2 regions of the Streptomyces sp. 4N124 genome follow, and region 2 is predicted to be linked to the other one. Evidence: riboswitches for the same ligand, from Rfam matches in the RefSeq annotation. Region 2 holds a riboswitch; the other holds the start of a gene.
The links. Region 2 has a riboswitch for glycine ahead of gcvP (aminomethyl-transferring glycine dehydrogenase). Riboswitches for the same ligand answer to the same signal wherever they lie in the genome.

Region 1 (4,412 bases), on a different contig from region 2:
CGCCGAGTTGATCTTCTTCGCCAACTCGGCGGTGGAAAGGATCACTCCGCCGCGCGGGCCGCCCAGCGTCTTGTGGGTGGTCGTGGTGACCACGTGCGCGTGCGGGACGGGGTTGGGGTGCAGCCCGGCTGCCACCAGACCGGCGAAGTGCGCCATGTCGACCATCAGATACGCGCCGACCTCGTCCGCGATCCGGCGGAACGCGGCGAAGTCCAGCTGCCGCGGGTAGGCCGACCAGCCCGCCACGATCAGCTTCGGCTTGGACTCCTTGGCCAGCCGCTCGACCTCGGCCATGTCGACGACACCGGAGTCGTCCACGTGGTAGGCGACCACGTCGTACAGCTTGCCGGAGAAGTTGATCTTCATGCCGTGGGTCAGGTGCCCGCCGTGCGCGAGGTTCAGGCCCATGATCGTGTCGCCGGGCTTGAGCAGCGCGAACATCGCCGCAGCGTTGGCCTGGGCGCCCGAGTGCGGTTGGACATTCGCATGTTCGGCGCCGAACAGGTCCTTGACGCGGTCGATCGCGATCTGCTCGACCACGTCGACGTGCTCGCAGCCGCCGTAGTAGCGGCGGCCCGGGTAGCCCTCGGCGTACTTGTTGGTCAGGACGGAGCCCTGCGCCTCCATGACCGCGACCGGCGCGAAGTTCTCCGAGGCGATCATCTCGAGCGTGGACTGCTGGCGGTGCAGTTCGGCGTCGACGGCGGCGGCGACGTCCGGGTCCAGTTCGTGCAGGGGGGTGTTGAGGACAGACATGCTGGTGCGACTCCTCAGCCGGCGGAAAAGGCGGTGTACTCGTCGGCGGAGAGCAGGTCGGACGGGTCCTGGGCGACACGTACCTTGAAGAGCCAACCGCCTTCGAAGGGGGCGGAGTTCACCAGCGACGGGTCGTTGACCACGTCCTCGTTGACCTCGGTGATCTCGCCGCTGACCGGGGAGTACAGGTCGCTGACCGACTTGGTCGACTCCAGCTCGCCGCAGGTCTCGCCCGCGGTCACGGTGTCGCCGACCGTGGGGAGGTCGACGAAGACGACATCGCCGAGCGCGTTGGCCGCGTGCTCCGTGATGCCGACTGTCGCGACGCCGTCCTCGGCGGCCGACAGCCACTCGTGCTCCTTGCTGTAGCGCAGCTGCTGGGGGTTGCTCATGGCCTGAATTCTCCTGTACGCGGGGGAGTGCTGGTGAATGGGGGACTACGGAAGACGGTTGTGAGCAGGGAGGATGTGCCCGGCATCACAGCCCAGTGTCTACTTCTGGCGCTTGTAGAACGGCAGCGCCACGACCTCGTACGGCTCGTGGCTGCCGCGGATGTCCACACCGACCCCGGCCGTGCCGGGTGCCGCGTGTGCGGCGTCGACGTAGGCCATCGCGATCGGCTTGCCCAGGGTGGGGGAGGGGGCGCCGGAGGTGACCTCGCCGATCACCTCGCCGCCGGCGACGACGGCGTACCCGGCGCGCGGCACCCGGCGGCCCTCGGCGACGAGCCCGACGAGGACGCGCGGAGGGTTCGACTGGGCCCGGGCGGCAGCCTCGGTCAGCGCCGCGTGCCCGACGAAGTCGCCCTCCTTCTCGAACTTCACCACCCGGCCGAGCCCGGCGTCGAAGGGCGTCAGCGCGGTCGACAGCTCATGCCCGTACAGCGGCATGCCCGCCTCCAGGCGCAGGGTGTCCCGGCAGGAGAGGCCGCACGGGACCAGGCCGGCGCCCTCGCCCGCCTTGGTCAGCGCCTGCCACAGCTCGACCGCGTGCTCCGGCTTCACGAACAGCTCGAAGCCGTCCTCGCCGGTGTAGCCGGTGCGTGTGATGAGAGCGGGGACGCCGGCGACGGTGCCGGGCAGGCCGGCGTAGTACTTCAGTCCGTCGAGGTCGGCGTCGGTGAGCGACTTCAGGATGCCGGGGGACTCGGGGCCCTGGACGGCGATGAGGGCGTAGGCGTCGCGGTCGTCGCGCACCTCGGCGTCGTACGACTCGGAGCGCTCGATCAGCGCGTCCAGAACAATCTGCGCATTACCGGCGTTCGCCACGACCAGGTACTCGGTCTCGGCCAGCCGGTAGACGATCAGGTCGTCGAGGATGCCGCCGTCCTCGCGGCAGATCATGGTGTAGCGGGCGCGGCCGGGTTTGACGGCACTGATGTTGCCGACGAGGGCGTAGTCCAGGAGTGCTGCGGCCTGGGGGCCGGTCACCGTGATCTCGCCCATGTGTGAGAGGTCGAAGAGCCCGGCCCGGGTGCGTACGGCGAGGTGCTCCTCGCGCTCGGAGCCATAGCGCAGGGGCATGTCCCAGCCGGCGAAGTCGGTCATCGTCGCGCCCAGCGAACGATGCAGGGCATCGAGCGCGGTGTGACGGAGAGGCGTACTGCTCATCGGATCTGCTCCCAAAGGCATGACAGGCGAGGAAAGTTCCTCCCCATCTGTCATCGGAACCTGAGAGGTTCGCCGTGACCGGTGAAGATCACGGTTTGCACCTTGGGTGGAGCCACTGCGGCAGCGGCCCGCTTTTCAGATGTGCCTCGCCCGCGCGGTAACGGGGCCTGAGAGATTCAAGGGAGGGACTTGCTCCTTCGGCGCCCCAGCGACAGCGGTGCTGGGAACTCTCCCGCGCGGATTCAAGCGGCCGGTATGCAGTTGGCGCGCACATCATTGCACGCATCCGCCGACCGCGGCAGGGGGACCTTTTCAAGGCGGCCGTCCGCAGGGGCCGCGCAGGGGTCACCGTCGGGCACAGTGGCCTGTAGCAGGCTTGTTGCGGGAAGCGGACGTAATCGGGAGGGCCGCGTATTACCTTCTCTTTACACTCGACGGGGATGGGAACTCCCGACCCCATGGGGAGGACGATCACGGTGAACAGGATCACGGCGTACGCCACCAGCTCGGCCCTCGCGCTGCCCGAGCAGCCCACGGCTCCGGCCAGGGAGGCCTGCGGCGCGCACCGGGCGCCCGTCGTCCGGGATCTGCGCGACCGGGCCGGCCGCAGCCCGCACGCACTGCTCTTCGGCCCCAAGGACCTCGTCGTGATCACCGGCCTGCCCGGAAGCGGAAAGTCCACGCTGATGGCGCGCACGGTGAAGGGCATCCGGATCGACTCCCAGGACACCCGCGACCGCTGGGACACCCACGCGCCCCGCTTCCTGCCGTACGCGGTCTACCGCCCCCTGGTCCGCCTCGCGCACTACACCGGACTGCGCCGCGCCCTGCGCACCGGCACCGGAGTCGTCGTCCACGACTGCGGTACGCAGTCCTGGGTGCGCCGCTGGCTGTCCCGCGAGGCCCGCCGCCGCGGCGGCACCCTGCACCTCCTGCTGCTCGACGTCGCGCCCGGCACCGCCCTGGAGGGCCAGCGCGAACGCGGCCGCGGTGTCTCCCGCTACGCCTTCCTGCGCCACCGCACGGCGGCCGCCCGGCTGATCCGCTCCGTGGAGCGCGGTGATCTGCCCGACGGCTGCGGCTCCGCGGTCCTGCTCGACCGCGACGCGGCGGACGTGCTGCGCCGGATCGGCTTCACGGGCTGAGGCTTCACGGGCTGAACCCGGTATTCCACCCGCTAGCCTTTGAGTCACAGCAGTGATCTCGGCAGGCGGTTGACAGCAGATGGACTTCCCAGGGGACTTCCCGGACTTCCCGGCACAGGCACACCCCCACCCCCACGGGGGCTGGCCCGGCAACGAGCTGGAGGAGGTGCTCTCGGCCTCCCTCAACGTCCCGGGGGCCGGCGGCAGGGTCATCGAAGTCCTCGGCCGCAGCTTCGTCTGGGTCCCGCTCCCGAATGGCGGCGGCCCGGACAGCGTCCCGCTCGACCTGCCCACACTCGAACTCGGCGGCCAGGCCTACGTCCCGGTGTTCAGCTCCGAGGAACAGTTCCGCCAGGTCGCCGGCTCCCACATGTCGTACACGATCGCCCCCGCGGTGGAGTTCGCCCGCGGCCTGCCCCCGCAGGTCGGCATCGCGGTCAACCCCGACGGCGTGGTCGGCATACCCCTCCCGCCGCCCGCCGTCGCCGAACTCTGCCGGGTGGGCCGCACCCCCCTGGACGGCCTCACCACCGGCGGCCGGGTCAAGCTCTACGAACCGGACTGGCAGGACGACCCCGTGGACTTCCTCTCCGCGGCAGCCACCGAGTTCGACCGGACCGGCGTGGTGACAACGGCCCGCCGCTGCCTGGCGGCGATCGAAACGGCCGACCCGGTCATGTTCGTCGGCGTCGAACTCAACCACTGGGAGGGCGACATCAGGGCCCTCCCCCTCGACGCCCTGGGCCGAGCCCTGGCCAAGGTCCCCGTGCAGTGGCCGGTAAACCTGGTTCTCCTGGACGTAACACAAGACCCGGTAGCCGAATGGATGCGCAACAGGGCCCGCCCCTTCTACCAACGGTGATTGCAACACCCCAGGGGCGCGGGGAACTGCGCCACAAGC
Region 2 (4,412 bases):
GAGGTCCACGCGCTGCTCCAAGGCGGCCAGGGCATCTTCGGGATCGCCGTGGGCGTCGTGTGGCGGGACGTCGAGAGCGCGCTCTCGCAGCTGCACGGGGAGCGGATCGACACCGGTGAGACGCTCGTCGGGAACAATCCGGCCGACGAACTGGCGCGGCGGCGGAACCGGGCGGTCTGAGCCCCGTTCAACAGCGGTTCACGGGCATTGTCAGTGGCGTAGGGCAGCATCGGACATGTGAGAACCGCGCCCACGATCCTGCATCTCGACATGGATGCCTTCTTCGCCTCGGCGGAGCAGGCATCCAAGCCGAGCTTGCGCGGGAAGCCCGTCATCGTGGGCGGGCTCGGGCTCCGGGGTGTGGTGGCGACATGTTCCTACGAGGCGCGTGTCTTCGGGGTTCACTCGGCGATGCCGATGGCGCAGGCCCGGAGGCTCGCGCCGAACGCCGCGTATCTCGTGCCGAGGTTCGGGTTCTACCGGTCGATCAGTGAGCAGGTGATGGGGCTGCTGGGGGATCTGTCGCCGCTGGTGGAGCCGCTGAGCCTGGACGAGGCGTTCGTCGATCTGGAGGCCGGTGGGGCGGCCTGGGACGAGGCGTCCGCGCGGCTGGCCGGGGTGAAGCTGCGGGCCGACATACGGGCCGTCACCGGGCTCACCGGGTCGGTCGGACTCGCCGCCTCCAAGATGCTCGCGAAGATCGCCTCGGAGCAGGCCAAGCCCGACGGTCTGGTGGTGATCGAGCCGGGGAGCGAGCGGGCGCTGCTCGGGCCCATGTCGGTGCGGACGCTGCCGGGGGTCGGACCGGCGACGGGCGACCATCTGCGGCGGGCCGGGATCACCACGGTCGACGAGATCGCCGAAGCGGGCGAGGACGAGCTCGTACGACTGCTGGGCAACGCTCATGGACACGCGCTGTACGCCATGGCGCTGGCGCGCGACGACCGGCCCGTGGTGGCCGAGCGGGAGACCAAGTCGGTGTCGGTCGAGGACACCTATGACGTGGACATTCACGACCGGGTCCGGGTCGGTCTGGAGGTGCAGCGGCTCGCCGACCGGTGTGTGCGGCGGCTGCGCGGGGCCGGGCTGTCCGGGCGGACCATCGTGCTGAAGGTGCGGCGGTACGACTTCTCCACGCTGACTCGGTCGGAGACCCTGCGCGGGCCCACGGACGACCCCGGGGTGGTGCGGGAGGCCGCGGCCCGGCTGCTGGAGTCCGTGGACACCACGGGCGGGGTGCGACTGCTGGGCGTGGGCGTCAGCGGGCTCGCCGACTACACGCAGGAGGACCTGTTCGCACAGGCGGCGGGGGAGCTGGCGGAGAGTGAAGTGGAGGAGCCTGTGCCCGGCGAACCGGCCGAGGTGCAGCCGACGCCCGTGGAGCGGCGGTGGCCGGCGGGGCATGACGTACGACATGGCGAGTACGGGCACGGATGGGTGCAGGGCAGTGGGCTCGGGCGGGTCACCGTGCGGTTTGAGACGCCCGACTCCGAGCCCGGGAGGGTCCGGACCTTCCGGGTCGACGATCCCGAGCTGGTGCCGGCGGATCCGTTGCCGCTGGTGCCGCGAAGACCCGACGCGCCGGAAGAGTCTGAGGTGCCGGAGGAGCCCGCGGTGCCTCCGGTTCAGGTGTCGTCCGTGCCGGCCAGCTTGCCGAAGTCGCGGTCCGGGAGCGAGGGCGGTGGGGCGACGTCGAGGCCGTAGTGGTGGTAGAGCTGGAGTTCCTGCTCCGGTGAGAGGTGGCGGCCGACGCCGAAGTCGGGGGCGTCCTTGATCAGGGCGCGGTCGAAGGGCACATGCAGGGCCCCCTCTATCAGCTCGCTGGGCTCCAGTGGGACGAAGGCGTCCCTGCTGAACAGGCCGGTGCGTATGGCGGCCCACTCCGGCACTCCGGTGGCGTCGTCGAGGTAGACCTCGTCGATGGTGCCGATCTTGGTGCCACTGCGGTCGAACGCCTTGCGGCCGATCAGGTTGCGCGGATCGATGTCGGTCTGCACGGGCCCTCCAATTGGTCGCAACTCATCCGTAAGCACTACAAAAGAGCAGATTCACCAAGGTGGCCACTCGAAGGTTGCGGCGTTGACCTCGCTGGTACTCTGGCAGCGGCTGCTGACCCCGTGCGGGAGAGTCCTCCGGACACCACCGGAGGCGCCGAAGGAGCAAATCCTCCCCGGAATCTCTCAGGCTCACGTACCGCACGGACGAGGTCACTCTGGAAAGCAGGGCGGGTGTCGACGGCTTCCGCTCTCACCGACGGTGAAAGCCGGGTGCCCTTGGGCGTCCGGTGAAGCTCTCAGGTTGAGATGACAGAGGGGGAGGCCGTCCGGGCACCCGCGCCGTGGTGTCCCTCAAAGGTCGTGTCAGACCAGGAGGCCTCCGCAATGACCGCCCATCGCATTCCGCTCTCCGAGCTCGAACAGGGAATCCCCTTCGAGCAGCGCCACATCGGGCCCGACCAGGAGGCGCGGGCCAAGATGCTCGCGCAGGTCGGCTACGGCTCCCTCGACGAGCTGACCGCCGCCGCGGTGCCGGATGTGATCAAGAACGCCGACGACCTGGAGTTGCCGGGCGCGCGCACCGAGGCCGAGGTGCTGGCCGAGCTGCGCACGCTGGCCGACCGCAACCAGGTGCTCGGCTCCATGATCGGGCTCGGGTACTACGGGACCTTCACGCCGCCTGTCATCCTGCGCAACGTCATGGAGAACCCGGCCTGGTACACGGCCTACACGCCGTACCAGCCGGAGATCTCCCAGGGGCGGCTAGAGGCGCTGCTCAACTTCCAGACCATGGTCGCCGACCTCACCGGGCTGCCGACCTCCGGTGCCTCGCTGCTCGACGAAGGCACGGCCGCCGCCGAGGCGATGGCGCTCTCCCGGCGGATGGGCAAGAACAAGAAGGGCCTGTTCCTGGTCGACGCGGACGCGCTGCCGCAGACCATCGCCGTGATCGAGACGCGGGCCGAGCCGACCGGCGTCGAGGTTGTCGTCGCCGACCTCAGCGAGGGCATCCCGGCCGAGCTCGCCGAGCGTGAGATCAACGGCGTGCTGATCCAGTACCCGGGCGCCTCCGGTGCCGTACGCGACATCAAGCCGGTCATCGACCAGGCGCACGGGCTGGGCGCGCTTGTCACCGTCGCCGCCGATCTGCTCGCGCTGACGCTGCTGAAGTCGCCGGGTGAGCTGGGTGCCGACATCGCGGTCGGTACGACGCAGCGGTTCGGTGTGCCGATGGGCTTCGGCGGGCCGCACGCCGGCTACATGGCCGTACACGAGAAGTTCGCGCGCAGCCTGCCCGGACGGCTGGTGGGCGTGTCCGTCGACGCGGACGGGCACAAGGCGTACCGGCTCGCGCTGCAGACGCGTGAGCAGCACATCCGCCGAGAGAAGGCGACCAGCAACATCTGCACCGCTCAGGTGCTGCTTGCCGTGATGGCCGGAATGTACGCCGTCTACCACGGGCCCGAGGGGCTGAAGGGCATCGCTCGCCGGACGCACCGGTATGCGTCGATCCTCGCCGAGGGGCTGCGGAGTGGTGGTGCCGAGGTCGTCCACGGCGCTTACTTCGACACCGTCACCGTCCGGGTTCCGGGGCGGGCTGCCGAGGTCGTCGCGGCCGCGCGTGAGAACGGCGTCAACCTGCGGCTGGTGGACGCCGACCTCGTGTCGATCGCCTGCGACGAGACCACGAATCGGGCCCAAGTGGGCGCCGTATGGACCGCGTTCGGGGTCGAGGCCGACATCGAGGCGCTGGACGCCGCTGCGGCGGACTCGCTGCCGGACGTGCTGCTGCGCGCCGACGAGTACCTGACCCACCCCGTCTTCCACCAGCACCGTTCCGAGACCGCGATGCTGCGCTATCTGCGCCGGCTCGCCGACCGGGACTACGCGCTGGACCGCGGCATGATTCCGCTGGGCTCCTGCACCATGAAGCTCAACGCCACGACCGAGATGGAGCCGGTCACCTGGCCCGAGTTCGGGCAGCTGCACCCCTTCGCGCCCGCCGAGCAGGCGCAGGGCTACCTCACGCTCATCCGTGAGCTGGAGGAGCGGCTCGCCGAGGTCACCGGGTACGACAAGGTGTCGCTGCAGCCCAACGCCGGTTCGCAGGGCGAGTTCGCCGGGCTGCTCGCCGTACGCGGGTATCACCGGGCCAACGGCGACGAGCAGCGGACCGTGTGCCTCATTCCGTCCTCGGCGCACGGGACCAACGCCGCCAGTGCCGTCATGGCCGGGATGAAGGTCGTCGTCGTGAAGACCGCCGAGGACGGCGAGATCGACGTGGCGGATCTGCGGGCGAAGATCGAGCAGTACCGCGACGAGCTCTCGGTGCTGATGATCACGTACCCGTCGACGCATGGTGTGTTCGAGGAGCATGTCGCCGACATCTGCGCGCAGGTGCATGAGGCGGGTGGC

Region 1: it holds a riboswitch for glycine, as region 2 does, so the genes downstream of both, gcvT (glycine cleavage system aminomethyltransferase GcvT) here and gcvP (aminomethyl-transferring glycine dehydrogenase) in region 2, are expected to answer to the same signal.

What each region holds. Positions count from the first base shown of each region.
Region 1 is NZ_JBQQBS010000006.1:17,743-22,154, forward strand. Features, by position in the region: gene glyA (serine hydroxymethyltransferase) at 1-756, opposite strand, end outside; gene gcvH (glycine cleavage system protein GcvH) at 771-1,148, opposite strand; gene gcvT (glycine cleavage system aminomethyltransferase GcvT) at 1,248-2,366, opposite strand; glycine riboswitch at 2,404-2,511, opposite strand; glycine riboswitch at 2,512-2,611, opposite strand; gene ACTWQO_RS07790 (AAA family ATPase) at 2,807-3,511, shown strand; gene ACTWQO_RS07795 (enhanced serine sensitivity protein SseB) at 3,591-4,373, shown strand.
Region 2 is NZ_JBQQBS010000007.1:8,884-13,295, forward strand. Features, by position in the region: gene ACTWQO_RS08950 (MerR family transcriptional regulator) at 1-180, shown strand, start outside; gene ACTWQO_RS08955 (DNA polymerase IV) at 238-1,704, shown strand; gene ACTWQO_RS08960 (PRC-barrel domain-containing protein) at 1,626-1,997, opposite strand; glycine riboswitch at 2,111-2,206, shown strand; gene gcvP (aminomethyl-transferring glycine dehydrogenase) at 2,382-4,412, shown strand, end outside.